One region of the Paenibacillus sp. FSL R10-2734 genome, then DNA from elsewhere that is predicted to be linked to it. Evidence: riboswitches for the same ligand, from Rfam matches in the RefSeq annotation. Region 1 holds a riboswitch; each other region holds the start of a gene.
The links. A riboswitch is a leader RNA that binds a small molecule or an ion and turns the genes downstream of it on or off. The one in region 1 is predicted to bind cyclic di-AMP.
Positions count from the first base shown of each region.

Region 2: linked by a shared signal. The riboswitch ahead of NSS67_RS07815 (TrkH family potassium uptake protein) and the one ahead of NSS67_RS02570 (ubiquitin-like domain-containing protein) in region 1 are both predicted to bind cyclic di-AMP.
Region 3: linked by a shared signal. The riboswitch ahead of NSS67_RS17375 (APC family permease) and the one ahead of NSS67_RS02570 (ubiquitin-like domain-containing protein) in region 1 are both predicted to bind cyclic di-AMP.

Region 1 is NZ_CP150170.1:546,412-556,582, reverse strand. Features, by position in the region: gene NSS67_RS02580 (HD domain-containing protein) at 1-543, shown strand, start outside; gene NSS67_RS02575 (TatD family hydrolase) at 600-1,370, shown strand; cyclic di-AMP (ydaO/yuaA leader) riboswitch at 1,567-1,796, shown strand; gene NSS67_RS02570 (ubiquitin-like domain-containing protein) at 2,078-3,235, shown strand; gene rnmV (ribonuclease M5) at 3,438-3,989, shown strand; gene rsmA (16S rRNA (adenine(1518)-N(6)/adenine(1519)-N(6))-dimethyltransferase RsmA) at 3,986-4,870, shown strand; gene yabG (sporulation peptidase YabG) at 4,942-5,844, shown strand; gene NSS67_RS02550 (Veg family protein) at 6,260-6,535, shown strand; gene NSS67_RS02545 (small, acid-soluble spore protein, alpha/beta type) at 6,771-6,947, shown strand; gene ispE (4-(cytidine 5'-diphospho)-2-C-methyl-D-erythritol kinase) at 7,088-7,942, shown strand; gene purR (pur operon repressor) at 8,018-8,845, shown strand; gene spoVG (septation regulator SpoVG) at 9,056-9,349, shown strand; gene glmU (bifunctional UDP-N-acetylglucosamine diphosphorylase/glucosamine-1-phosphate N-acetyltransferase GlmU) at 9,598-10,171, shown strand, end outside.
Region 2 is NZ_CP150170.1:1,753,428-1,763,598, reverse strand. Features, by position in the region: gene sdhB (succinate dehydrogenase iron-sulfur subunit) at 1-406, opposite strand, end outside; gene sdhA (succinate dehydrogenase flavoprotein subunit) at 482-2,224, opposite strand; gene NSS67_RS07830 (succinate dehydrogenase cytochrome b558 subunit) at 2,293-2,958, opposite strand; gene NSS67_RS07825 (LysR family transcriptional regulator) at 3,362-4,264, shown strand; gene NSS67_RS07820 (TrkA family potassium uptake protein) at 4,336-5,004, opposite strand; gene NSS67_RS07815 (TrkH family potassium uptake protein) at 5,018-6,313, opposite strand; cyclic di-AMP (ydaO/yuaA leader) riboswitch at 6,450-6,629, opposite strand; gene NSS67_RS07810 (CPBP family intramembrane glutamic endopeptidase) at 6,944-8,632, shown strand; gene uvrC (excinuclease ABC subunit UvrC) at 8,742-10,171, opposite strand, start outside.
Region 3 is NZ_CP150170.1:3,953,552-3,963,722, forward strand. Features, by position in the region: gene NSS67_RS17365 (DsbA family protein) at 443-1,195, shown strand; gene NSS67_RS17370 (disulfide oxidoreductase) at 1,192-1,656, shown strand; cyclic di-AMP (ydaO/yuaA leader) riboswitch at 1,854-2,011, shown strand; gene NSS67_RS17375 (APC family permease) at 2,135-3,952, shown strand; gene NSS67_RS17380 (iron-hydroxamate ABC transporter substrate-binding protein) at 4,155-5,162, shown strand; gene NSS67_RS17385 (iron ABC transporter permease) at 5,414-6,439, shown strand; gene NSS67_RS17390 (iron ABC transporter permease) at 6,439-7,473, shown strand; gene NSS67_RS17395 (ABC transporter ATP-binding protein) at 7,561-8,361, shown strand; gene NSS67_RS17400 (Fe-S oxidoreductase) at 8,410-9,225, shown strand; gene murB (UDP-N-acetylmuramate dehydrogenase) at 9,401-10,171, shown strand, end outside.

The DNA.
Region 1 (10,171 bases):
CGTAGAGCTAAGGAGCTTTTCCAAGAGGGGTACAATTTTAGTTTCATGATTAATCCGCTGGAGGATTTGTTCCGTGGCGAGGTGACGGTGAAGCAATATTTAATGTTAGATGAAGCGCTGGTACAGACGGCTTTTATGCAGTGGACGCTTGAACGAGATGAGCTATTAAGCGATTTGTGTACCCGTTTTATTCATCGTAAACTGTATAAATATGTTGAGGTGGAGAATCTCGATAAAGATATGATCACTGAAATTCGTAGTAGTTTTACGGCTGCGGGACTTCACGCAGAATATGACCTGGAGATTGATTTTCCGACAGATCTGCCCTATGATGTGTTCCGTCCAGGAGAAGCTTTCGACAATAAGCAAATTCTACTGCTTGATCGTCATGATCATCTGAGGGAAATTTCGGAGGTATCGGATATTGTGCGCTCTATAAGCGGCATTCATCGTGGCAGATATCATCTTTATTTTCCACAGGATAAACTGAGAGAAGCTCTTACACGATTACCTTCTTCTATAGCAGATATTTTTGCAAAATAACACAAAAAAATATGGGATTTTTGACAAGAAGAAAAAAACAAGGAGTGAGATATAAAATGTTTTTGTTTGACACACATACGCATCTGGATGCACCTCAATTCGACGAGGATCGCGAAGAAGTTATCGCTCGTGCTGTAGAGGCAGGAGTTAGCAAGATGATTAATATCGGATTTAATCGGGAGACGATTCCCACAACGATGAAGCTGGCTGAATCTTATGATTATATTTATGCTGCAGTGGGTTGGCATCCGCAGGATGCGATTGATATGAAAGAAGGAGATCTAGATTGGATCGCTTCTCTATGCAGTCATAAAAAAGTGGTGGCTATCGGGGAAATCGGACTGGATTATTATTGGGATACTTCTCCCAAGGATGTGCAACATGAGGTTTTTCGCAAGCAAATTGGACTAGCCCGTGAACTAAATATGCCGATTTGTATTCATGACCGTGATGCCCATGAAGATGTTGTACGGATTTTACGGGAGGAAAAAGCAAATGAGGTTGGAGGTGTGATGCACTCGTTCTCAGGAAGCTGGGAAACGGCTAAAATGTGCTTGAATCTGGGTTTTCATTTATCGTTTGGAGGACCCATTACGTTCAAAAATGCAAGAGTGCCAAAAGAAGTGCTTGCGCAGACCCCACTGGACCGATTATTGATCGAAACGGATGCTCCATATTTGACTCCACACCCCTATCGCGGGAAGCGAAATGAGAGTGCTCATGTGAAGCTGGTAGCAGAGGCGGCGGCTGAAATTAAAGGGTTAACATGGGAAGAATTGGCAAAAATAACGTATGCGAACGCACTGGAACGATTTGGGATTGTCTGAAAACGGGAGTAAAACAGGCGAAAAATAGAGAATCACCGATATATTAAACTTTTTTAATATAAAAACGGCTGAATATTACAATATTTTAACCAAATTTTTGCTTAAACGTGGTTGAATCGTCCTTTACAACATGCATCAAAACAGGATATCATCTTTTCAGTGATGTGAGCTGTGTTATAGTGACAGCCATTGATCATGGATCGTCTCGCTGAGTCTCCGTATGGAGAACGGGGGAACCAATATTGACCTGCCGCATGCCTGTATCTTGAATACGGCTAAGACGTGCCACAGGACAGTATTTGATTTCTTTACGTGGTCTTTGGGGTGAATTTAAGGGCAACCGCCATGAGCGGGTGACCTGAGATAGGGCGTCTCTCTTTCGTCCGAACCCGACAGCTAACCCCGTAAGCGCAAGTAAGAGAGGCAACCTCGTGCACAAGCATTCTCTATTCTGACATTGGAGAAGCCACGAAAGAGTCCTCAGTTGAACTCTTTTTAGGCTTTTTTATTTTTGAATAAACGGAATGTTGCCTACATACTGTTATATAACAGGGGTGGGAGTAGTTGTGCCGAGCAGGCGATCCATGAGCAGGAGACGCTAAGTTATTACGTGCGTGTCCTGTGACAATCTCAAATAGTTTCGTCAAAGGAATTCAGTCCTCATGATATACAATTGACGACGGGGCTATGTAAGGAGGATGGAGAGAATGGGCGTATTCCAACCAGAGGTATCCCATGATTCGCAGTCATCCAGCAGGTCTTTCGCATTACGGTGGGAGCAAGTAAATACTCGGGTACTTTTACTTGCGGGCGTGATTTCAATTGCTATCGCGCTACTTATTCTGCTGTACGTACACGGTCAAAGTAACAAACAATTATTTTTAGTAATAGACGGGCAAACACAGACGCTTCAAACGCGTGAATCACTTCTTGGTGATGTCTTGGAGAAAGAGCAAATTCCGGTGCAGCCGCATGATGAATTATCTTTTGGTTTGAGTGATGAAATAAAAGACGGTGACCGTGTCGTTATTAATCGTGCGCAGAAAATTAGTCTTACTGCGGACGGAGCAACAAAAACGTTGTATACGACCGAGGACACAATCGGTAAAGCGATTGACAAATTGGGCTTCTCCCTAGAAGGCCATGATAAGATTTTTCCTTCGTTAGAAACCACTATTTCTGCCAACATGGAGGTTAAGATTGTTCGCATCAACAAACAGACCGTTCAGCGAACAACAAACTTACCCTTCAGAGTCATCAAGACAGCAGACCCCTCCCTTACAGTGGGAACAGTTAGAGTGGCACAGGCAGGCAAACCAGGCGTCATGATTCAGCATATTGAAAAGATCTATCAAGACGGAGAACTGGCCTCTATGCGCATGATTGGTAAGGAAGTACACACGGTAACTAAAGATAAGATTATTGCCGTTGGTACTAAAGCACTTCCTAAGCCCGCTGTAGCTAAGACTACAACAACTTCCAAATCAAACACCAAAACAGTTAATGCTAGCGCTAAGGCTAATAACGTCACAAGCAAGGCTGGCGTAGACTTCGAGTACAAAAAGATGATTAAGAATGTCTCCATGACAGCATATTCGTCAGCAGAGCCAGGTATAGGTACCAAAACTGCCTCCGGAACACGAGTAACGGAAGGTCGTACGATTGCAGTTGATCCAAATGTAATTCCTATTGGCTGGTGGGTATATATCGAGGGGCTTGGATTCCGCCGTGCAGAAGATACTGGCGGTGCCATTAAAGGCCATAAAGTAGATGTCTATTTCGATTCACTGAGCCATGTGCGTAATTTCGGTCGTAAATCACGTACCGTTTATGTGATTGGACCTGTGAAACCGGAGCTTAACTAGAGCCGAAGCTTTTTGCAAATTATCCTTTGATAAGCTATAGTGATGATAACCGTTAAGGAACGCCAGATGATCATTTCGTTGATCGCAGAGCAACCGCTCATCACTTATACATTCTTTAACCAAAAGAAGAGGAGCGAAACCTCTTCTTTTTTGCTTTTTTAAATATAAGGAAATATAAGTTTTACGTTAGGAGTCAAGAGATATGATTAAGGAATTAATTGTCGTTGAAGGCAAGAGTGATACCGTCGCTGTTAAACGTGCTGTAGAAGCAGATACGATTGAAACAGGTGGCTCGGCTGTAGACCGGACCGTAATTGCAAAGATCGCGCTTGCTATGGAGCGTAGAGGGGTGATTATCCTTACTGATCCGGATCACGCGGGCGAGCGAATTCGTAAGATTGTATCCGCGAAGGTACCGGGCTGCAAGCACGCCTTCATTCCGGAGAAGGACGCAACCCGCAAGGGGGATATTGGTGTGGAGAACGCATCTCCAGAAGCGATTCGTCATGCGCTGCGGAATGTACATACCTCCTTTGAAGGAGCACCTGCTTTGATTGGACTTGATGATCTTATGGTCGCTGGAATGCTTGTACACCCACGGGCAGCTGAAAGACGTATGGCACTTGGTAATTTACTTGGAATCGGTTATTGTAACGGCAAGCAGCTGTACAAGCGGCTGGCGATGTTTGGAATCACGCGGGAGGAATTTGCCGGAGCTCTCGCCCAAATTGATCAGGGGGGCATTACTTCATGAGTGGTAGAGAGGAAATTTCGACTCCAAAACGGACAAAAGAAATTATTCAACGTTATGGATTCAAGTTCAAGAAGAGCTTAGGGCAGAATTTTTTGATTGATCAAAATATATTGGACAAGATTGTAGACGCTGCTGGGCTAGATAGCGACTCAGGGGCATTGGAGATCGGTCCTGGGATCGGAGCCTTGACAGAGCGATTGGCGCTAACAGCTGGTGCGGTAACCGCTGTGGAGATCGACCGTAGGTTGATTCCTATTTTAAGGGACGTACTTTCCCCTTATCCGCATGTTAAGGTTCGTAATGATGATGTCCTGAATGTAAATCTGCAGGAGCTGTTCAAGGAAGATTTTGCATCCGTGAACAAGGTAAGCGTGGTTGCCAATCTGCCGTATTATGTGACTACTCCGATCTTGATGAAGCTGCTCGAAGAGAAGCTTCCGCTTGATAACATCGTTGTAATGATTCAGAAAGAGGTTGCGGAGCGTATGGCTGCTTCTCCGGGAGGTAAGGAATATGGGAGCCTTAGCATTGCCGTGCAGTACTACAGCGAGCCTGAGCTCGTCTGTATTGTGCCGCGTACGGTGTTCATCCCTCAACCTAATGTTGAGTCGGCTGTAATCCGTCTGAAGGTAAGAGAGCATCCACCGGTAGAGGTTGAGAGTGAGAAGCATTTCTTTGAGGTCGTCCAAGCTTCCTTCACACAGCGCCGCAAGACGATTGCAAACAATCTCAAGGCCCGTTATTTCCCTGAAGAGGGACGTGAACGTCTGGAGGCTTTACTCGCTGAAGCCGGTATTGAGCCGACTCGCCGTGGAGAAACGTTAAGTCTAGAAGAATACGCCCGATTGAGTGGTGTTCTGCTGGCCGCTGGAATCGTTTAAGCTAAAAACATGGCTACTTATGAACCAACTGAGGCCTTTGCCCATACGATGGGGTAGAGGTGGTGGTTGTAATGAATTTAGGAGACTTGGTCGTTCGTAAATCTTATGGCGGTGATTTGACTTTTCGTGTAGATCATATTGTGCAGGACAGAGCCGTCATTAAAGGCACAGATTTCCGTCTGTTGGCGGATTCTCCTCTGAATGACTTGGTTCAAGTGCCTCCTACCCGAATAACGGAACGAGGACAGCAAGCACAGATTAAAGCGAATGAATCACTGACACAGCTGCGGAAAGACCGACAGGAGCAAAGTCAGCGGAGCGGGAGCGCTCTATCAGAAGGAGCATGGGCTCCATCGCCCAAGGAAGCTGCGTATTTTGAAGTACCAGGGAAAGTTCTGCATCTGGATGGCGATCCAGCGTATTTGAATAAGAGCCTTAGCTTATACGAGCAATTGCGGATCCCTGCTGAAGGTCATCATGTTCATGAGTCCGCAATGGCTGATACTTTATACCGGCTGCTGCCCCGCGTGCGTCCAGACATTGTGGTGATTACCGGTCATGACGGGGTGCTGAAGCAACAGCATACTTACGATCTTCACAGTCTGAGCAGCTATAAAAATTCGCAAAACTTCGTAGCTGCTATTAGGGTAGCTAGGGAGTATGAGCGAAATTTTGATGCGTTGACGATTGTTGCAGGTGCTTGTCAGTCACATTTTGAAGCGCTGCTGGGGGCAGGGGCGAATTTTGCCAGTTCTCCTGGACGGATATTGATCCATGCTTTAGACCCAGTATATGTAGCGGCAAAATCGTCGTTCACGCCCATTAGGGATACGGTGAATCTGAGTGATGTTTTGAACAACACCATTAGTGGTAACCAGGGGATCGGTGGTATTGAGACCCGTGGGAGCTTTCGTATTGGGATGCCGCGTCTGCAGAACTTGTCAGCACTAAAAGTGACACCTTCCGCGATTTAATCGACAGGGATCGGTCTATTTTTTAAGGGGAATACGTAATTTGGAGTAGCTGAATAGAATAACGTGAAGAGAGGGTGAGCGATGAGCTTAACCCTTTTTTTTAATATAAAAAAGTATAAGTTTCACGCTATACATTATCCTTATATTTTTCGCATAAACGCTAAACGTCCTTATAGGGACGCCAAAAACGTTTATGCTTGCGTGAAATGGTAGCTTTTTTTAAAGAACGACAATGTTATTTCTTCTTGCTTTGTGGCGATCATATTACAGATAACAAGGATATTAGTTCGACTCTGATTCCTCGTAAAAAAATTCCGTTGACAACCAAATATTCATCATCTATAATTATTTATTTGGTTTGACAAACGCCTGGTTAAGTTGTATAATGGACAAGAAAAGAGGTGGTCGTCAGGTAATGGCTAATAACGCGCTGTTGGAAATCAAACGCAGTCTCGAAGCTCACGTCGGTCATAAGATCACGTTGCGTGCAAACGGAGGTCGTCGTAAAACCGTTGAACGCACCGGTGTCCTGGAAGAAACGTACCCTTCTGTATTTATTGTCAAACTGGATCAGGAGCAGCAAACCTTCAAGCGAGTCTCCTATAGCTATGCTGATATTCTTACTGAATCTGTGGAAATCACAGTTTGTGAAGACGATGGGCAGATGCGAATTATGTATATTAAAGCTTAATGTTTCACGGGCAGCTTCCTTATGGAGGCTGTTTTTTAAATTATAAGAAAGTATAAGTTTCACGATACACTTTATCCTTATAATTCTCGCATAAACGCCTACCGTCCTTAAATGGACGCCGAAGGCGCTTTAGCTTGTTTGCGGGTAAATATTCGGTGAATGATCCTTGTTCTTAGCAAGCATACTAATTGAGCAATGGGTTCATCATTTATTTTCATAAGGGAGGAATTCCGTAATGAGCCGCAGAAAACGAGGCGTGATGTCGGAAGAACTAAAGACAGAGTTAGCCAAGGAGCTTGGTTTTTACGAAACTGTGGAGCGTGAAGGCTGGGGAGGAATAAGGGCAAAGGATGCCGGCAACATGGTAAAAAGAGCGATTCAGCTCGCTGAACAGGCTGCGCGGAAATCTTAAGCTTTAGGGTGTGAACATTTATTTAACGAAAAAGGGTGCGTCTAACTGGCGACACCCTTTTATTATTGGACTTCATTAGAAGTTTTTCATATAATATGTTAAGTTGTTTTTACGGGAAAAGCTGAAGGTGGGTGAACGCCTTGAAAATGTATGAGAAGGCACCGGCAAAAATTAATTTGATGCTGGATGTGCTGCACAAGCGTGCTGACGGTTTTCATGAGGTGGAAATGATTATGACCATGGTGGATTTAGCAGACCGTTTAGAGCTGTCTGAGCTGCCAAGGGATACTATTATAATATCAAGTCAAGCGGGTTATATTCCTCTAGATGAGAAGAACCTGGCCTTTCAGGCGGCTAGGCTTATTAAAGAGCGTTATAACGTGAAGAGTGGAGTACATATCCATCTGGACAAAAGAATACCGGTTGCTGCTGGTCTGGCTGGCGGTAGCAGCGATGCAGCGGCTACGTTGCGTGGCCTTAACAAACTGTGGCGCCTAGGCATCCCCGCGCAGGAGCTACAAGAGCTTGGCGCTGAGCTTGGCTCAGATGTGCCCTTTTGCGTTACAGGAGGCACGGCCTTGGCAACAGGACGTGGCGAAAAGCTGACGCCGATTAAGAACCCTCCGCAATGCTGGGTAGTGTTGGCCAAGCCACCTATCAATGTATCGACTGCGGAAGTGTACGGTCGCGTTCGGAGCAATAATATAGCTGTTCATCCATCAGCTCGGAAGATGCAGGAAGTAATCGAAGCAGGTGATTTTGGGGGCGTGTGCAACCATCTGGGCAATGTGCTTGAGGATGTTACCCTGAAGCTGTATCCAGAGGTCCAGCAGCTCAAAGAGGCGATGGTTAAGCTCGGAGCAGACGGAGTGTTAATGTCCGGCAGCGGTCCTACAGTGTTCGGTTTAGTGTCCAAGCAGTCTAAAGTAGCGAGAATTTATAATGGACTGCGAGGGTTCTGCAAGGAAGTCTACGCAGTGAGATCACTCAATTAGCATGCTTCTCTTGTATAAACCCGTACAAAAGTGATATATTTTTCTAAAATATTCGGTTTTGGCGAGGAGCATTCCGTGAAGAAATTAAAAAGAAGCCAACGTTTGGTAGACATGACTCAGTTTTTACTTGAGCGGCCACATGACCTACTGCCGCTGTCTATATTTGCCGATCGGTATGGAGCGGCTAAGTCCTCCATCAGTGAAGATTTGGCTATCATAAAAGAAGTATTTGAAGGCGAGGGCATTGGAGAGCTTCAGACCTTAGCCGGTGCAGCAGGTGGAGTACGTTATATTCCTGTGATGCCTAAAGAAATGGCGCTCTCTTTTGTTAAGCGTTTATGTGTGCAACTGGAACAGACAGATCGGATATTGCCTGGCGGTTATTTGTATATGTCGGATCTGCTTGGACTGCCATCTTTGATGGAGCAGGCGGGGAAGATCATCGCAACGGCCTTTTATGGATCGGAAATCGATGTGGTGATGACAGTAGAAACTAAAGGGATTCCGCTAGCCTACGCAACAGCAGCACAGCTCGGTTTGCCAGTAGTGCTGGTACGACGTGACCATCAGGTTACAGAAGGCTCAGCAGTAAGTATTAATTATGTATCTGGGTCACATAAGAGTATACACACCATGTCTCTTTCCAGACGCGCACTTAAGGAGAAGTCGCGGGTACTCATCGTAGATGACTTCATGAAGGCGGGTGGAACAGTTCGGGGTATGGTTGATTTACTCGGTGAATTTAATGCCGAGGTCGCTGGAGTCGGTGTATTAGTCGAATCAGGGGCAGTGGAGACAGAAGAGCGTCTATTGCATGACTATGTGTCCTTAGTGAAGCTGACCGAGGTGGATTCAAAAGAGCGGCGGATTTCAGCGCATCCGGGTAACTACTTTTCCTCTTGATTCGTTGGCGTTTCTACCTTTCAAAAAAGCGTGGAAATTGTCGAAAACGTAAGGGATATTAAGAAAATCACCCGATGCATGTCGAAAACAACAGATCCTAAAAAATATATTTCTTTTTTAGGTATTTTATGGAATCGAAAAGAAGGAATTCGCTTTGCTGTGTGGAATTATACACCAAGTCTCTGATGGAAAAAGGTGGTGAACACACACATGCAAATTACGGATGTCAGACTCCGCCGCGTTAACTCTGAGGGGAGAATGAAAGCAATCGCATCCATTACAATCGATAACGAGTTTGTTGTTCATGACATTCGCGTCATCGATGGTAATAACGGGATGTTTGTTGCAATGCCCAGCAAGCGTACACCGGATGGCGAATTCCGCGATATCGCTCACCCGATCTCTTCGGGAACACGCGAGAAGATTCAATCCGCGGTTCTAGCCGAGTACGATCGCGCCGCTACTGAAGAAGAAGAAGAAGAAGTTATTGAAGAGGGAGCTTAGGTCACCTCGGAAGACAGCTACCTTTTGGGTGGCGTAGGATCCGCCGTTTTTGATAAGATCATGCTGATGATCTTGCAAGAAAAGCTAGCGCTAGTGAAGGATTTGACGACATCTTCGAAAGGCAGCGATAAATGCTTTTCTAACTTGGGGTTTATAGAAAAGGGAACCATGACTTCATGGTTCTCTTTTCTTTTTGCCCGGAATGAGATATATTCAGTAGTGAGTTCAAGAGTAGGAGGTTGGCATTCTTGAAAAGAATGGCTGTAGTTCTTGCCGCAGGTCAAGGCAAGCGAATGAAATCAAAATTATATAAGGTGCTGCACCCCGTTTGCGGTAAGCCAATGGTAGGGCACGTGCTTGATACAGTAAAAGCGACCGGATGCCAGCGCACCGTTGTTGTTGTTGGGCATGGCGCAGAGAAGGTTAAGGCCTATGTAGGGCAAGGTGCGGAATACGTGCTGCAGGAAACTCAGCTCGGAACTGGTCACGCTGTCAAACAGGCTAAGGATTTGCTCGGTAGCGAAGAGGGAACGACGGTTGTTGCTTATGGTGACACTCCGCTTATTACATCGGAGACGCTGATAGGATTAATGGCTCTGCATGAGGAACGTCAGGCAGCAGCGACTGTATTAACCGCAGTAATGGATGATCCATCCGGGTTAGGACGGATTATTCGCAGTGAAGATGGCGGCTTAATGAAGATTGTAGAACAGAAGGATTGTACTGCCGAACAGGCTGCTATTCATGAAATTAACACAGGAATTTATTGCTTTGATAACATCAAATTATTTTCAGCTTTAGAGAAGGTTACTAACAGCAATA
Region 2 (10,171 bases), 1.2 Mb from region 1:
TACCGTCGATTGGAATCCAAGCCTTCACTCGTTTAAGCGCATTGAACATCCGTGTACGGTCAATGACTAAGTCACGCACTACCGGAAATGTCTTCATAGGCTCGATACGTACGGGCTGCTCCAGATTGTCTATTAGTGCTGCGCAGGCTTGGCGTGGTTTACCGTTAATCACCATCGAGCAAGCTCCGCATACTTCTTCTAGACAGTTGGAATCCCAGCAGACCGGAACTGTGCTGTCACCTTTGGCATTCACAGGGTTACGCTGAATTTCCATCAATGCACTGATTACATTCATACCTGGACGATAAGGAAGCTCAAATTCCTCAATATAAGATGAGCTTTGCGGTTCGTCCTGGCGGGTAATGATAAATTTTACGTTTTTGGGAGCTGTAGCAGTTTCCGCCATAATGGTTCCCTCCTCAAATTGCCTAATTTTATTTCTTGAAGCTTGCCTCGCAAGCTGTTCAGAAGCTAGTAATTATTAATCCTTCGAATAATCACGTACCCGTGGAGGAATCAGTGAGACATCAACTTCATCATAGGAGATTTGCGGACCATCTGCAGTCCAGGCTGCTTTCGTAGTCTTCAAGAACTCCTCATCATTACGATCCGGGAATTCCGGCTTGTAATGTGCACCGCGGCTCTCATTGCGCATAAGCGCGCCCAGTGTCATCGCTTCGGACAGCTCCAGCATGTTCCATAGCTGACGGGTGAAGGCCACTCCTTGGTTATTCCAGCGCGAGGTATCACTCATATTAATATTGCGATAACGCTCTTTAAGCTCTTTGATTTTGCCAATGGTCGCTTCCAGCTTCGGATTGTGCCGCACAACTGTCATATTGGCAGTCATCCATTCGCCCAGTTCCTTGTGAATCACGTAAGCATTCTCTGTACCTGACATCGCTAGCAGAGACTCATATTTGTCTGTCTGCTTTTTGTGGAAGCTATCGTATACGGATGAAGAGATATCCTGTGATGATTTCTTCAGACCCTTAATGTATTCAACAGCCTTTGGTCCAGCAACCATACCGCCGTAAATGGCAGATACCAAAGAGTTAGCGCCTAGACGATTCGCTCCATGATATTGATATTCACATTCGCCTGCCGCAAAAAGACCAGGAATGTTTGTCATTTGGTTGTAATCAACCCATATACCGCCCATGGAATAGTGCACAGCTGGGAAGATTTTCATCGGTATTTTACGGGGATCATCCCCCATGAATTTTTCGTAAATTTCAATAATCCCGCCAAGCTTCACGTCCAGCTCTTTCGGGTCCTTGTGAGAGAGATCCAAATACACCATGTTCTCGCCGTTAATACCCAGCCCTTGATCCACACATACATTAAAAATCTCACGTGTAGCAATATCGCGCGGTACCAAGTTACCGTAAGACGGATATTTCTCTTCGAGGAAATACCACGGTTTACCGTCTTTATAAGTCCAGATGCGACCACCTTCACCACGTGCCGATTCCGACATCAATCGAAGCTTGTCATCCCCCGGAATAGCCGTTGGGTGAATCTGTATAAATTCTCCGTTGGCATAATGCACGCCTTGCTGGTACACCGCACTAGCGGCTGTACCCGTATTAATTACGGAGTTCGTCGTTTTACCAAAAATAATACCAGGCCCACCGCTAGCCAAAATAACAGCATCCGCAGGAAAAGTCTCAATCTCCATTGTCTTGAGATTCTGGGCGCTGATGCCGCGGCATACGCCTTCGTCGTCGATGATAGCGGATAGGAACTCCCAGTTCTCACGTTTAGTTACGAGACCTTCGGATTCCCAGCGGCGCACTTGCTCATCCAGTGCGTATAGAAGCTGCTGTCCTGTCGTCGCGCCAGCAAAGGCAGTGCGGTGACGCTTCGTTCCGCCGAAACGACGGAAGTCGAGCAGTCCCTCTGGTGTGCGGTTGAACATTACACCCATCCGGTCCATAAGGTGAATGATGCCCGGCGCCGCTTCACACATCGCCTTGACCGGTGGCTGATTCGCCAAGAAGTCACCACCGTAGACGGTGTCGTCGAAATGCTCCCAAGGGGAGTCGCCCTCACCTTTTGTATTTACAGCACCGTTGATGCCGCCTTGCGCACATACGGAGTGTGATCTTTTTACAGGAACTAATGAGAATAAATTGACATGTGCACCGGACTCCGCTGCCTTGATGGTAGCCATCAGACCGGCCAGACCGCCGCCCACGATAATGATATTTGCTGTTGCCATGATAGTTCACTCCCTTTATCGAAAATATCAGAAAGGATTCTAGAATCTAGTCCTGAGAGGTTAATTACTTAGATGAAAGTCTTTATGGACTGAGCTATGGAAGCTGCGGTTTGAAATTCAGCATCACGGAAAGTGACTAGCGAAATGAGGAACATGAACGTTACAAGAACAAAGATACCAAGACAAAGGTAAGAGGATACCCGCTGTGAACGAGGTCCTACAGTGATTCCCCAGCTGATCAAGAAAGACCATAGACCGTTTGAGAAGTGAAAGCATGCAGCAATTATAGCGATAATATACAGCGTCAGCATCAGCGGCTGAGTCACGATATCGTGCATCACGCCACCTAATTCTTCATGCTCTACACTACCAACAGCTACCTGAACCCGAGTCTGGAACAAATGCCACACTATGAAAACAAAAGTTATAATGCCTGAAATGCGTTGCAGTGTATAACGCCAGTTTCTTTCAATGTTGAAACGGTTCAAGTTCGGCTTGGATTGATAGGCAATATACAGTCCGTATACGCCATGGTACAGCAGCGGAAGCCATATACCGAACAATTCCAGGAAGAAGACAAGCGGCAGGCTGTTCAGCCATATCACACTGTCAGTAAAACCGGAAGCGCCACCCTCTACAGCCGCAAAATTCGTCATCATGTGCTCAATGAAGAAAGCTCCAAGCGGGATAACGCCTAGCAAGGAATGAATCTTTCTGGAATAAAATCCTTTCATACAATGTAACCCCTTTCCGATTAAAACAGCGTTTTCATTAATGTGTATTCACCGCCGGAACTACAATCGACACAGGATAACGTAGACTATGTAATGACAAAATGCCTTTATTAACCGCTATCCCTTGGTTTCCCGGACTTTGTTTTCTTTTTCACAAAATGTGAATATCTTGTGTCACTTTTCATGTTACTCCTTTTTCCCTTATAAGGGAATTGCAATCTAATTATTAATCGTTATACAATAAACGCATAAGAATAGATTTTATATGATAATAATTCTCATTTAGATTGACAACATTTTCCGACAAAACTTTTTATTCCCTTCTGGAGCAAGCTGTGTCGTCTTCATCGCTATGAATTTCATCACTACTGTTTATAGATTGCACTACGAGAGGAACATAAATATGTTTGACGATTTAGATGTTTTTGCGGCGGTCGTGGAGCATTCCAGCTTAAATCGGGCCTCACGCCAGCTCAATCTGTCCCAGCCTGCCCTATCTCGCAAAATCTCCAAGCTGGAAGAACGTCTGGGTGTCGCGCTATTTAATCGTTATGGCAAGCGCCTGGAGTTAACCGAGGTTGGGCGTCTCACTTATTCCTACGCACTTGAACAACGGCAGCAGCGCTCTAAATTTCTAGAGGCTCTGTCTAAATACAAAGAAGGCGAGCCAAAGCTGGTCACCTTAGGGGCGTCTCTTACCTCACTGCAGACTACTCTGCCACCTCTTGTCAACGCATATATGGAGAAATACCCTACAGCGGAGCTGAAGCTGATCACGGGCCGAACGCATGAGATTGTCTCCTCTGTTAGTGAAGGAAAATCAGATATCGGTCTGATCGCTTCCTCTATTCAGGAGCCTGGACTGCGCTGCATTTCTCTGTTTGAGGATCAACTTCGATTGGTCGTTTCTGAGCATCATCCTCTGAATCAATCTTCCAAGCTAACCATGGATGATCTGTCCCGACTGCCTATGATCCTCTTCTCCAAAGGCACCTGGTACCGCCGCCTAACGGACGATCTGTTCCAGCGCTGCGGAATTGATCCGGACGTACGTATGGAGATCGACTCCTTCGAAGCCATCGTACGGCTGCTTCCGACGGTCAATGTGGCCGCGTTACTGCCTAAGTCTTATTTGCGTCCGCAGCTACTGAACGGCGGCGGGCTGGTATCTCTGCATATTAAGGAGCTGGAGCAAACCCAACGAACGACCTGCTTGATTTACCGTGACGACGGCAGCCTGAGCACAGCAGCTCGTAGTCTGGTGCAAGTTACAGAAGAGATGTTTCTGACAGAACAAGAGAAGTAATATCTGCATCTGCGTGCAACCTAAATTCAAAAAAAGCCCTCCGTCCCATGATAGGACCGAGGGCTTTACTATTAATCTTTGTTTACAACCTCATTCTCAAATCGATCAATACTTTCATTAGAACCAATGAGTACCATAACATCGCCCTCACTCAAATGATCATGAGCGGTTGGAGCAACAATAATTCCACTATCTCTGTTTAGGGCAACAATACTGCAGCCATATTTCGCTCTTGTATTTAAATCTGACAAGCTTTTCCCGTTCATGCAGGACGGAACCGTTAGCTCGACGATCTTATAATCCTTGGACAGTTCAATATAATCCAGCAAATTGGGTGTCACGAGCTGATGCGCCACACGAATTCCCATATCCCGCTCGGGAAAAATAACCCGGTCTACGCCCAGCCTGGACAACGCACGACCATGAAGGATCGAGATCGCCTTGGCTACTACATACTTAACTCCAACCTCTTTTAACAAAATTGCCGCCAGAATACTGCGCTCCATATTGTCGCCAATCGCTACAATCCCACAGTCAAAGTTCCGTACGCCAAGCGAGCGCATAATCTCCTCATCTGTAGCATCTGCCACTACCGCATGAGTCAGGTGATCGCTCATTTCCTCCACGCGCTCTTCATGATGATCAATACCGAGCACCTCGTAGCCCATTTCCATCAGCTCAAGTGCAAGGCTTGAACCAAAGCGGCCTAAGCCGATTACTACAAATTGCTGTGCTTTCATTTCGGATTAACTCCTATCCAATAATTATTTTACCTTCTGGATGCTTATACAATGGTTTACCCTGTTTAGGTCCAAGCGCATACACTAATGTTAATGGACCTAGCCGACCCGCGAACATCGTCAGACAGATCAGAATCTTACCGATGATAGACAGTTCAGGTGTCAGCCCCATACTTAGTCCCACCGTAGCAAAGGCTGAGGTCGTCTCGAATAGTATTGCTAAGAAATTACTATCCTCTGTTGTGGACAGTAACATCGACACAGAGAGGACCAATAGTAACGCCAGTAAAGTTAACGTCAACGCTTTATAGATACGCTCCTGCGCCAATCGATAACGGAACAGCACAACATCTTCACGCCCGCGCAGCATCGCTATTACTGCACCAATCATTATCGTAAAGGTTGTAGTCTTGATCCCGCCACCCGTTGATCCCGGAGATGCACCAATAAACATAAGAATAACCATAAAAAACTGTGAGGCTTGCCGCAGTCCGGCAATATCCACTGTGTTGGCACCAGCGGTTCGGGGCGATACAGACTGAAAGAATGCCGATAATATTTTGCCGCCGAAATTTAGATTACCCAGTGTGCGCTGATTCGTAAATTCAAATATAAAAATAACCAAAGCGCCGATAAGAATAAGCCCTGCAGTGGAAGAGAGTACAACTTTGCTATGCAAAGATAATTTACGTTTTACACGAAACTCCACCAGATCAGACATGACAATAAAACCGATACCGCCGGAGACAATCAGAAACATCACCACGATATTCACAAGCGGGTCATATACATAATCGGTTAAACTCCGGAAATCTCCAAAAATATCAAATCCAGCGTTATTAAACATGGATACCGCATGAAATATCCCAAAATAAATGGCTTTTCCTAGGGGCATATCAAATGCCCAGCGTATCGACAGAAGTACCGCTGCACAGCCTTCAATGACCAAAGAATAAATGAGTACTCTCCGGATCAATCGAACAATTCCCTCCATAGAACCTTGGTTCATTGCTTCCTGTAGGATCAGTCTGTCCCGCAAGGAGATTTTGCGTTTCATCATCATGGCAAATAAGGTGGCCATTGTCATAAAACCTAAGCCGCCCACCTGGATAAGCACCATAATTACGGTTTTCCCAAAAATGGTGAATGTCGTCCCGGTGTCCAGCACCACAAGTCCTGTCACACAGGTGGCCGATGTTGCAGTAAACAACGCATCAATAAAACTAACAGCATTCCCGCTGGTACTCGAAATGGGAAGCATTAGCAGCAAGGCTCCAATCAGAATGATCGATGCAAAACCAAGCACCATAATCTGAGGCGGAGAGAGCTTCAGGAACTTTGATTCAGAAACCCTGCGAAACTGTGAAGCCACTACGCTCACCCTCTTATCAAAATTTAAAGAATTCCAACAAAAAAAGCACTGGAAAACCAATGCTACCCTTGGTTCCTGCAGTAAATTAGCCTACGAGGTTAGCTGACGGATTCGGACTGTGCAGGCTGCCCTATTCGTTCCTAGAACGAAATTCACCCCTGATGAATAAAGACAACGCCTATGGCGTATACTCATCTTTTCATTACTTCTTATGGTTCCCCCGTTTTCACCTGAAATTCGGCTATATACAATTGCATACAAATTATATATGTTATTTCGATAAATCACAAAGACACTATTAATGGTGATTCATATGAAAAATGCGGTTTGGAGAGGATGTACCACTAAGAGTGCCTTTTCTCATCACTTTTCCGTGTTTTCCCTGCAATTGCATCGATTTTCATGAAAAACGAAGAAATAATCACCTTAAATTCATGGTATATATTCAGCTACCTATTCTATAATATCTCTATTACCCATAAAAAGAATATACGATGATTTTTGTAACTATCATGGCACTAATACTATAATGGTACATAACATTGTCAGTTTACAAGGAGGCGTTACATGAATCCCGTTGGCCAGCCCTTACAGCAACGTGCCCTCTCCAAGAGGCTCATCATCTCGGGCATTATCGGTCTTATTCTATTTATTATGTTTCAAATTGCTCCCTCGGTGCTAAATAGCCCTGCCGGGGAAGATACTACTGTCATCAGTAAGGCGGAAGCCCGCGACAAAGCCATATCATTCGCAGAACAAAAGCTGAACTACACCAAAGCACCAACCGATCAGTGGAATGTACTGTACGATACGGACTCTTCCTTTTATGGTTATATGTCCCGCGAGAAGCTTTTGGAGGACTATACAAAAAAGAAATTGGATCAACGATATCCTTTTGACATCTTTCGTGTAACACTTAGTCCTTCAGCGGAACAAGAGCCACTGATCTCCGTTGACCTCAATATGTATACTGGCGCAGTAGTCGCCTTCACACAAGGTGCAGAAGGATCGGCTGCAGGCTTACCAAGCAATGTATCCACTAGCGCAAAAGAAGAGGACAAGGGTACTGCTTTGTCTCTAGCACAAAAAGAAAATCTTGCCCGTCCCTGGCTTCAGGAATGGAATGTGAATCCCGCCAAGCTGCAAATTGAATCCAATAATACGGGAAACCACGGGCTCGTGTATACAGATCGTTCCGTTCAGATCGGCGAATCCTTGCTACACTATTATTTCGATTTCAATGGTGAGCAGGTATCCAGCTTTAAAGCCGGATTCTCAGCTCCAGCCTGGCATACCTCCTACGTGAAGGATCAGACCTCTCTTGCGGAAAAGCTTACTATGTTCGGCTATGGCCTGCCTACACTAGCTGTAGGAGTTCTGGCACTCATCTACAGCATACTTAGAAGGGAGCATACCTCCTTTAAGCGTGGAGTATTCCTAAGCTCGGCTTATTTTGTAATCATGATGATCAGCACCTATAATATGCTACCTGAATCCACAGGTGAAGGGCTTGAGGCTCAGATAACCTCCTTCATTATGTTCATCATTTATGCCTTGTATAGCCTGCTAATGTCCTCCCTGCTCTATTTCTCCCTAGTTGGAGGCGACGGCCTATGGAAAAAGGAAGAAGGAATGAACCCTTGGCCACGCGCCAAAGAGCCAGGCTACGGAAAGTATGTGCTGGATAGTATCCGTGCCGGATACATCTGGGCATTCGTACTGCTAGGGGTGCAGACCCTTATGTTCATCATATTATCATTTACCTTGAACAACTGGTCTACTACTGACGCTACCCAATCTCCTTACAACATGAGATATGCTTGGCTGCTGCCCATCGTCGCATGGCTCGCTGGTTTATCCGAGGAAGCCATTTATCGCTTTTTCGGAATCCCCGTGTTGAAAAAGGTATTCCGGAGCACGTTCATCGCATGCCTGATCACTACGCTGGTCTGGGCATTTGGCCATACGTTATATCCGATCTATCCCATCAGCACCCGTCCCATTGAGCTGACCGTGATCGGGCTGCTCTTCAGCTATATTTTCCTTCGTTACGGCTTTATTGCCGTCATGTTCAGTCATGTCGTGTTTGACAGCATTCTGATGGGTGCTACGCTGATCTTTATGAAAGAGAGCGTGAATGTAGGGGCAGGTATCTTTGCGATTATCATGCCGTTCATAGTTGGCTATATCGTCTATCGATTTAACCCACCGCAGAAACCAGAACTTAAGCCGGTTGAACCGACATCTGTAAGTTAAAGAAGTAACGGGTGGATACCCGATGATGATACAAAAAAGGTGTCACAGCAGAACCCTGCTATGACACCTTTTTAATTTGCTTATACAGCTTTCTTTCATTCCTAATGCTCTAAGTCGATGGCTCTTCATCCTTGAGCGCCTCAAGAATTTGACTAGCCAGCTTTTCTCCTATAGAAAGTGATCGGAAATCCTCTATAGAGGCTTCTTTAATTTTCTTGAGCGATCCAAAATGCTTAAGCAGCGCCTTGCGTCGCTTCTCACCTATACCAGGTATGGAGTCCAGCTTAGAGGTAACCATGGACTTCCCACGCTGTTCACGGTGGAAGGTAATAGCGAACCTATGCACCTCATCCTGAATCCGTTGTAACAGGTAAAATTCCTGACTGTCCCGAGCCAGCGTGACAGGTTCTGGCGGATCACCAACCAAAAGTTGAGCCGTCTTATGTTTATCATCCTTGACGAGACCACAGACTGGAATGAACAATCCCAGCTCATTCTCCAGAATATCAATGGCAGAAGATATCTGTCCTTTACCGCCATCGACCACAATAAGATCCGGCATCGGAAGATTCTCTTTCAGTACCCGCTCATACCGCCGCCGAATGACCTCGCGCATCGTTCCATAATCATCCGCACCCACTACTGTACGAACCTTATATTTACGATACTCTTTTCGCGCGGGCTTGCCATCAATGAAGACAACCATTGCAGAAACCGGATTGGTCCCCTGAATGTTCGAGTTATCGAACGCCTCGATGCGGCTCAAACGTTCAAGCCCCAAGCTCTCGCCTAAGCTGATTGCAGCTCCAGAGGTACGCTCTTCATCCCGTTCAATCAGTCGGAACTTCTCGTCGATAGCGACTCGTGCATTTTGACAAGCCATACCAACCATCTGCTTCTTGAGACCACGCTGTGGCACCAGCACCTTGATGCCGAGCCATTCCTGTAAAATAGACGCACCACCAGTTGCATCAACGACGCCTGCTTCTGATGCTTCCGCAGCTGCGATTTCACGTGCCTCAGCTTCTTCAGCCGATTCAGGGGTATCATCCCCTTTTTGTAAATCATCTTCGGCTGGAGCAGCAATGACAATCTGCTGCTTAGCTTCTTTATCAGCTACAGCTTCCTCATCAAGCACATCCGGCAGCAGAATCTCCTGCGGCAGAGCCGGATTATCACTGTAATACTGGGTCACATAAGACATAAAGTCACTATAAGCTTCCCCATAGAACGGAAAGACGGAGGAATGTCGCTGGATCATCTTCCCTTGTCTCATGTACAGAATCTGTACACACATCCATCCCTTATCTACCGCATAACCAAATACGTCACGATCCTTCGTATCCGTGGTGTTAATCTTCTGCTTTTCCATCAACGCATCAATATGGATAATTTGATCCCGCAATTCCTTCGCCCGTTCAAAATACAATTCCTCAGCAGCTTCCTGCATCTTCTGCTGCAAATCCTTCTTAACCGCCTCATGGCCTCCACCAAGAAAAGCAGCGATTTCTTGTGTAATTCGCTCATACTCGGATTTCT
Region 3 (10,171 bases), 3.4 Mb from region 1:
ACGTAAACGAGCCGAATGTATGCGAAAAATCGAATACAATGTGCCGCCGGTAACGTAAACAAGCCGAATGTATGCGAAAAACCGAACACAATGTGCCACCGGTAACGTAAACGAGCCAGCGCTGTTATTCGCCCTGAATCACCCGGGAATGGGCTTGTTATTAGGGAATAAATGCAGTATTGTCCGTCCCTTATATATGTGCTCATTTCATCGAAATCAAGGCAATAAGGTCCGTAAGCGGAACCTCACTACGAAGGTGTATGGATACGAGTATGAATTACGGATGTACTCAGCTTGTAACTCTACTTCCAAGTACGCCATCAGGCGTTTTTTTACAGTGGTTTTACAGTATTGTTTGCCAAAAAGAGATTAAAAATTATATAATTTTAAATGTATATGATAAAAACTACATTAGTCCACAGAGGACAGAAAGGAATTCTCCTTGAGTAAACCTAATAAAAGTACAAGCGTTCCCCAGCTAAGCAAACAAGAAAAACGTCGGGTAGAACAGGAGCAGCAAAAGCAGAAGACGAGAATTTTAATTATCAGTTCTATAGCTTTAGTGGTTATCATTTTCGTTGGATTGTTTATGTTAGCCTCGAAAGATGCTGCAAAAAATGCCACTACAGGAGAACCGGTAGCCTTTAATTACAGTGAGCTGCCAAGGATCGGTAAAGAGGATGCACCTGTTAAACTTGTTGAATTTGGAGATTTCAAATGTCCAGCCTGTTCCCAATTTGCTACTTCAGTTAAACCGCAAATTGTTCAAGATTTTGTCAACGAAGGGAAGGCAGCGCTCTACTTTGTAAACATGGCTTTTGTTGGTCCAGACTCTGAGACTGCCTCACTTGCTGCATTATCTGTATATCATCAGAATAATGATGAATTCTGGAAGTTCTATGATGCTGTATATGCACAACAAGGTGATGAAAGCGTAGAATGGGCGACTGAGGATTTCCTTGTAAGCCTTGCGGAGAAAGAGAAGTTAGCTATTGATTACGAATTACTTCGTAAAGACATCAAGGAGCGCACTTATGCGGATGAGCTGAATAAAGGCATTCAGTTGGCAAGCGACTCAGGTGTGACTACTACGCCATCACTCTACATTAATGGAGTAAAAACTGCTGAGCCATTCGACATTGAAGCGATTACAACTGAAATTAACGCCGCTGCAAAAGCTGTGGAGGCAAAGTGACAAAATTCCTATCTTTCTGCAAGCGTAACTGCCTGTATCTGGCCTGGTTTGTATCATTAGTAGCTGTCGCCGGCAGCTTATATCTGAGTGAAGTATTGAAATATGAACCTTGTAAGCTTTGCTGGTTCCAGCGAATTTTCATGTATCCTCAGTTGATCCTATTGGGTATCGCGACGTTTCGAGGGGATAAACGCATCATCCCATATGTACTTCCATTAAGCTTGATTGGTGGCAGTATCTCGATCTATCATTATGCGGAACAAAAGATCCCTGCGTTAAGTAAAATTCTTCCTTGTACGATAGGTGTTCCGTGTAATAAGGATTACTTGAACTTTTTCGGATTTATTACGATTCCTTTCCTTGCGTTAATCGCATTTGCTTTGATTAGTATTTTACTATGGTACGGACGCGAGAAAGAAGAAGTGATGGAGATAGATACAGAGGAAAGCATAGGATTTTGATTTTTAACTTTGTGTGATCCAAAAGAAATATGAAAATCGATTAAAAACACGGTGCAGAGGGATAATTAAAGAGAATGAAAGAGAGCATCCAATAAGACGCTATATTTGCGCTTATTGGATGTTTTTTCATTCTTTTTTCATTTTTTTTCACGCTTTACTGTATACACTTTGTAGACTAATATTAGTCCTTGTGAGAAGTTGAATATGCGCTGAATTTTCTTAGGAAAATCGGGGGAACCAATCTTGGCATTTGTGCCAATGGGGTGAATCGGAAAGGGTCAATTGGACTTGTACCGTAGGGCTATACCACAGCCCGAATCCGCCAGCTAACCTCGTAAGCAAGGTGGGATAATGACCATGCATAGCATGCGGATCATTTCCGTATGCTATTTTTAGTGTCTGCATTTATGAAATCCACCAATGAAAACAGCGCACGGAATCTCCGTTTCCGCTCTCAAAGAAAGGAACTGTATCCACAATGGTAAGCAAGGTAAAACGATTATTGATCGGTCGCCCGATGAAGTCGAACGAACTGGATCATGAAAAGTTATCCAAGGTGAAAGCACTGGCTGTCCTGTCTTCTGATGCGCTCTCGTCTGTAGCCTACGGAACCGAACAAATTCTAATTGTACTAGTGGCTGCAGGATTTACTGCCATCTGGTATTCCCTGCCAATTGCATTAGCCGTATTGGGCCTGCTGGCCATCCTGATATTATCCTATCGGCAGACGATTTATGCTTATCCGCAAGGAGGCGGAGCATACATCGTAGCCAAGAGTAATCTTGGTATACCGACAGGTCTCCTAGCAGGAGGGTCTTTATTAGTGGATTACATTCTGACTGTAGCAGTTAGTGCTTCGGCAGGGACGGATGCAATCACATCTGCTTTTCCAAGTCTACACAATCATACCGTTCTCATTGCAGTATCAGTTATTATTCTTCTAACTTTAGTTAATCTTCGCGGAGTTACAGAATCAGCTTCATTCATCGCAATCCCAGTGTATTTGTTTGTGGTTTCGATTGTAGTTCTGATCATCTCCGGTATTATCAAATATGCGCTAGGTGGCGTGCATGCACATGTACCTGAAATAGGTGCTGCTGTATCCAATGTCAGTTTGTTTCTGCTGTTAAAAGCTTTTAGCTCTGGCTGTTCGGCACTCACAGGTGTAGAGGCCGTATCAAATGCGATTCCAAACTTTAAAGCACCAGCAGAAAAGAACGCAGCCAAGACTTTAATGATCATGGGGATCATACTTGGCTTTATGTTTACGGGTATCACACTGTTAGCGTATTGGTACGGAATCGTGCCTGACGAAAAAGCTACTGTTGTTTCGCAGATTGCTGAATCGACCTTTGGTCGCGGCACCTTGTACTTTTTTATTCAAGGTATCACTGCAGTGATCTTGTTCTTGGCAGCTAATACAGCTTACTCAGCATTTCCATTGCTCGCCTTTATGTTTGCAAAAGACAAATATATGCCACATGCTTTTATGGTCCGTGGTGACCGTCTGGGCTTCTCCAATGGTATTATTTTTCTAGGGGTTCTGTCTGCCGTGCTTGTAGCTGCATTCCACGGAAATACAGAAAGCTTGATCCCTCTTTATGCGGTAGGTGTATTTATACCTTTTACATTGTCACAACTGGGAATGATGGTTCATTGGTTCAAAACAAAGCCGGCGGGTTGGCAAAGAAGATTTATTGTGAATACCATCGGTATGCTTACCACATTAACGATTACACTTATTTTTATCATTACAAAATTTTCAAGCGTATGGATGGCCTTTATCTTCTTACCTGCTGTAATGTTCGTGTTCCATCGTATTCACAAGCACTATTTGAACACCGCAGATCAGCTTCGTATATGTCCGGATACAGATAAACCTGTGATTAAAGGAAGTACGGTTGTTGTCCCTGTTGCCGGTGTAACACGTGCTGTACTGCATTCCATCAGCTATGCCAAGTCACTTACGGATAATGTTGTTGCAGTGTATGTTGGCTTTGATGATGAAGACATTCATAAGATGGAGCAACGGTGGGTGGAGTGGAATCCAGGTGTACGCCTGATTGTACTTCGATCTAGATATCGCAGTATTATTCGTCCGTTAATAAAATTTATCGATACAGTGGAGTGGAAGACAGCAGAGACGGATCATATCACTATTTTGATTCCACAGTTTATTACTAAGCATTGGTGGCAAGCTGTGCTTCACAATCAGACCAGCTTTTTAATCCGCTCGTATCTAATGAATCAAAAAGATGTTGTGGTGGCGACTGTCCCATATCATTTGAATAAATAATGGACCATTAAGGAGAGGCTATATCCGGAACGTTCGGAATATAGCCTCTTTTTGTATTTTTATAGAAGGAAATTGTTGCAAATTCACAAAATTCAAAATTTATATGTTGACATAGATAATGAGAATCAATATCATTTAGAAGTGAAACAAGATAGACAACATCTTTGAATAACATAGCGTGTACACACTAGGAGGGTTTTTAATGTTTTTGTTTAACAGAAAAAGATTTGGAAGCATGAAATTAACGATGGTCGGATTAATGGTGATGGTGCTATTTTTATCCGCTTGCGGTAATAATAATTCCGGTAACACTTCAAACGCAGGAACTGAGTCAACGACAGCACCAGCTGCTGAAGCCACAGAAGCTCCCGCAGCGCCTAGAACATTAACTGATGCAATGGGACATGAAGTGACTATTCCGGCCAATCCACAACGTGTACTGGGTTCTTATTTAGAAGATTCTTTGGTAACACTAGGGGTAACTCCAGTAGCACAATGGTCAGTGCCTAATGGTGTTCAAGATTATCTATCCGCTGAATTGAAGGATGTTCCTACGATAAGCTACGACCTTCCGCTTGAGGCTGTAACCAGCTTTGCACCAGATCTAATTCTCATTCCGTCAGAGTCTTCTGTACAGAATGGTATTTATGATCAATTGAATAAGATTGCACCTACTTATGTTATTGGAGACGAACTAAATCAAGATTGGCGTAAATCGCTGCTCAAGATCGGTGAGATCCTTAACAAGACCACTGAGGCAGAACAAGCGATTAAAGATTATGAAGCGAAAGCAGCAGAAGCAAAAGAAAAGCTTGCAGGATCTATTGGAAAAGAGTCTGTAGCTATTCTTTGGCTAGTGCAAAAGAACTTCTACATTGTTGACGAGACTCGCAGTAGTGGAGCTGTATTGTATACAGATCTTGGAGTCACCCTACCTAACCTAGTCACAGAGATTCCAGCAGGAACAAGAGCAACCTGGAATCCCATTTCCCTTGAGAAGTTGTCTGAGTTGACAGCAGATCATATTTTCTTAGTGAATAGTGATAAAACTGAGGGTTCAGAAATTCTGGATAGTGCAATTTGGAAAGGTATTCCGGCTGTAAAAGCAGGGAACGTGCATGAAATGAGTTCAACAAGCAGCTGGCTATACAGTGGTGCGAATGCAGGTACCAAAATCATTGACGATGTATTGGAAAACCTTGTGAAATAAGAGCTTGTAATTCACCGTTAATGAGCTTTTCATTTCGGTGTGAGAAATGCGTGCAGATTAAGTATCTAAGGATACAAAGATCTGCACCATTTTTTTATAAACTACTCATTAATGTAGAAAAATGTTTCTCCATTGTGCATATTAAATATTTTTGCGATAATGAGAATGATTGTTGTTATCATCTAAAACGTTGTAGCTATTTAATAAGGAGACGACTTATGGATACACCCTCAGAATCCACACACCAAAAGATGAATTTAGAAAAGGAAAAAGCTCTACATTCGAGGCCGGCATCTGCAATTGGTATCATCATTTTTGGCCTCGCTGCCATAGCTTTTGGACTGGCACTTTCTGTCTCCCTAGGTGCAGCAGATATCAAGTTAACAACAGTATGGGATGCCATATTTCGATTTAATCCAGATCTTCAGCAGCATCAAGTGATTAGAGAACTACGATTACCCCGTGCAATAGCTGGGGCCTTGGTCGGTGCTTGCTTTGCAGTTGCAGGGGCAATCATGCAGGGAATGACACGAAATCCGCTTGCGGATTCAGGTCTGCTTGGATTAAATGCGGGGGCAGGTGTAGCGCTGGCATTAGTATTTGCCTTTGCACCTTCACTTTCATTTACTTCTCTCATGTTGTTTTGCTTTATCGGTGCAGCCGCAGCCTCATTGATCGTGTTCGGTATTGGGTCTCTCTCCTATAATGGACTGACACCCTTACGTTTGACGCTCGCAGGCTCAGCAGTCAGTGCACTACTAGTCGCGATTAGTCAGGGCGTAGCCATCCTCTTCAACTTATCCCAGGATATAGCCTTCTGGTTAGCCGGTGGAATGGGCGGGGCAAGCTGGACTCAGATAAAGATTATATTCCCTTGGGTTGTGGTGGCATTAATCGCAGCCCTGATGTTATCTCGATCGGTCACGTTGCTTAGCTTAGGAAGGGAAGTGGCGGCTGGTCTAGGACAGCGGACGAGATTAGTACAGGTGGCTTGTATGATTGTTGTGGTCATTCTAGCGGGTAGTGCAGTCTCAACCGTTGGACCTGTTGCTTTTGTAGGACTTATCATTCCGCATGTTACGCGTTATTTGGTCGGAGTAGACTACCGCTGGATAATTCCTTGCTCGGCCATTCTCGGGAGCTTATTGATTCTCTTTGCGGACATTGCCGCTAGAATGATTAATGCACCTTATGAGACGCCGCTTGGAGCTTTAATCGCACTTATTGGTGTACCTTTCTTCATTTACTTAGCGAGTAAGCGGAAAGGGGAACTATGATGCCTAAGTTTACCCTTTCTCCGTATGAAAAAGAACGCCGCTCACAAGGAATAACAGTGTTATCACTGTTTGCTATATTGATCATCGTAGTATTTATAATCAGCATGAATACTGGATTTATGCGTCTATCGCCACTGGAAGTTTTACATACTCTAATGGGTGATGGAACACATCAGCAAAAGCTTATTTTATTTGATTTTAGATTACCACGCATAGTCATTTCATTGTTAGTCGGTGCAGGCTTTGCAGTTTCTGGATGTATCCTACAGAGCCTATCGCGAAATGCACTAGCTGAACCGGCTACGCTGGGAATAAGTGCTGGTGCTGGTTTTGCGGTGATCATCTTTATCTCCTTCTTTCCGGCAACAACAGCAGCTCCTATATTTGTACTCCCGCTATTGGCGCTTGGAGGAGCTGGCTTAACCGCAGCCCTAATCTATATCCTTGCTTATCGGAAAGAGGATGGTCTATCCCCTACACGGCTGATACTCATTGGGATTGCAGTCGCTGCAGGAATCAATGCAGTTCAACTAGTGTTAGCATTACGCCTTGATCCTAATAACTATCAGTTTGTAGCTACATGGATCGCCGGGAAAATATGGGGTGGAGATTGGAGATTTGTACTTGCTCTACTTCCTTGGATAGCGATTCTGTTACCGTTCGCCTTCTATAAAGCCCGGATTCTTAATGTTTTGAATCTAGGTGATCATACTTCAGTAGGACTTGGTATGCGAGTAGAGAAGGAACGCATTATGCTTCTTGTAACAGCGGTAGCACTTGCTGGCGCTTGTGTCGCTGTAAGCGGAGGTATTGGCTTCGTCGGTCTAATTGCTCCTCATCTAGCTCGTAGGCTAGTAGGCCCAAGACATCAGATTCTGTTACCTACATGTGCTTTTACAGGGGCACTACTAATGATTACCGCTGATACGATCGGAAGATGGGTGTTACAACCTGCAGAAGTTCCTACTGGTATTGTGGTTGCGATTATAGGCGCACCTTACTTTTTATATTTGCTCGCTAAATCAAAAGCGTAAAACAACGCGTATGCTTATCAAGCGAGTTTTACTATGTAGTTCAATCTAGGAGCTTAGCTCCATAAAACTTTTAAGGAGTTGTAAATCATGTCAGAACGTTTGAATACAGAAGAATTAAGTATCGGGTATGCGGAAGCTACAATTGTTAAAGGGTTGAACTTGACCATTCCAACGGGGAAAATTACAGCGCTTGTAGGCGCAAACGGTTCTGGTAAATCAACCATCCTCAAAACCATGGCCCGGATCATGAAACCGAAGAGCGGAAGCGTGATGCTGGACGGCAAATCGATCCATAATTTCTCTACAAAAGAGGTCGCTCGTCAGCTTGCGATTCTACCGCAAAACCCAACGGCTCCTGATGGTTTAACAGTGTCCGAGCTGGTTAGCTATGGCCGTTTCCCGCATCAAAAAGGGTTTGGAACGATGACAGCAGAAGATCGTAGCATTATCTCCAACGCTATTTCCGTCACTGGAATGGAGCCTTTCCATGATCGACCGATTGACCGTCTATCTGGAGGACAACGTCAGCGCGCTTGGATCGCTATGGCATTGGCACAAGAGACAGACATTCTATTCCTAGACGAGCCAACAACTTTTCTTGATATGGCCCATCAGCTTGAAGTTCTTCAACTTCTACAAAAGCTGAATGAGGAAGAGGGACGTACGATTATCATGGTGGTGCATGATCTGAATCATGCTACTCGCTATGCGCAGCATATGGTAGCTATTAAGTCTGGTAGTGTGATTAGTGAAGGTTCCCCTACTGAAGTAATGACACCAGATGTGCTACGCGAAGTATTTGGAATTGAAGCAGATATTGTTCCTGATCCACGTACGGGTGTGCCGTTGTGTCTTCCTTACGAGCTTGCAGCTTATAAAGCGGTGTAATAGTAACCATTTCAGTTTTATCAAGCTGTGAAGAGGAGTGATGATTTAATGATCGAAGTTCAGAAGATGATGGAAGATATCAAGTCTCGACTAGATCTTCATTCTTCTCCGCCGGAGGGTGCACTTTATTCGTTTTCGACAATGAAATTGACAGAGGAAGAAAACCTTAAAGCCTTTGTTCAATGTTATGGTCCACTGCTGAAGGCTTTAGATGATAAGGTCGTTGCCGCTTACTTTGCCAATTGGTTCTCAAATGTTGCCCTTTCTTTACAATATTCGTTATCAAAATACTCCTCAGCACTGGATCTAAGTTTATCTAATTTATTGCTTCATCTTGTACCTACGGAGCGCTCCTGTTGGATTACATTCTCAGTGGAAGAGGTTCGGTTTATTCCCGCTCCTACCCATCAAAGGGAGCGGGAGGATTGGTGCAAAGAAATTCTAACAACGTTCTATAGGGATACAGCAGCACCTTTGATTCGACTTATATCTGAAGTTTGCGGCCTCGCCATTGGAGAGGTTTGGGGACAGATGCCTACAAAGTTCAATTACTATTTTGAGGTTTGGGAAAAAGAAATTAGCGATTGTAATCAATTACAGCAGCTGCGAGAAGATTATCATTACTTGATGCACGGTTTACCCGCTGAAGTGTTCGGCTTATCAAGAAATCCTTTTCTAGTAACTGTACGTAACGTTGAGAGTCTTACAGATTCTGAAGCTACGATACAACTCCGTAATCGCTGTTGCCTACACTATCTTACTATTGACGGTGATTATTGTTACAGATGTCCTCGTATTAAAGAAGAGGAGAGAGCTTCACGTAGACTCGAATATCGTAAACAAATGGCCTCATCGGATGTATAGGGTTATAAAGGCACAGATTGTTTCATACTAATATGTAAATCATACGACTACAGGCTCCCGTCATTGACAAGGGAGCCTGTTCGTTGTTACAGTTGTGGTTGCCTGCATTTCATCGATATCATAATTTAAAATAGATCAAGAACCATCATTTATACATGGTTAAAGGAGCATGAACATGAATATTGACAAAATTCAAGATGACCTACAAAAGCTAATGACTGCAGGAATAGTGAAGAGTCATGAGAACTTAAAAGATCACGTGTATACCAAAATGGGCGGTAAAGCTGATATTTTGGCAGCACCAGCTACTTATGAAGAAATTCAAAAGATCGTTACATATGCTGAACAGAATGGGATAACACTGACGGTACTTGGGAACGGCTCCAATGTGATTATCCGTGATGGCGGTGTGCGTGGGATCGTTCTGCAAACGGCAGGACTAACTGAAATGGGAATTCGCGATAATCTCTTGTATGCTCAATGCGGTGCCAAAATCATTGATGTTTCCAAATATGCATTGGATATGGAGCTTACGGGTCTGGAGTTCGCCTGCGGCATTCCTGGAACGGTTGGTGGAGCACTTTACATGAACGCAGGTGCCTATGGCGGAGAAGTAAAAGATGTGCTGCATAGTGCGCTGGCTATAACTAAGAGCGGACAGTTGGTGACTCTTCAAGGTGATGAGCTGCAATGGGGATACAGAAAAAGCGTATTCGCAAGCGGTGAGTATATCGTGCTTGAGGCCAACTTTGCTATGACTACCGGAGATGCATTAACCATCAAAGCTAAAATGGATGAACTAACCTACCTGCGTGAATCAAAGCAGCCACTGGAGTATCCATCCTGCGGGAGTGTCTTTAAACGTCCTCCAGGTCGTTTTGCAGGACAGTTAATTCAGGAAAGCGGTTTGCAAGGCACAAGAATTGGTGGTGCTGAAGTATCCAAA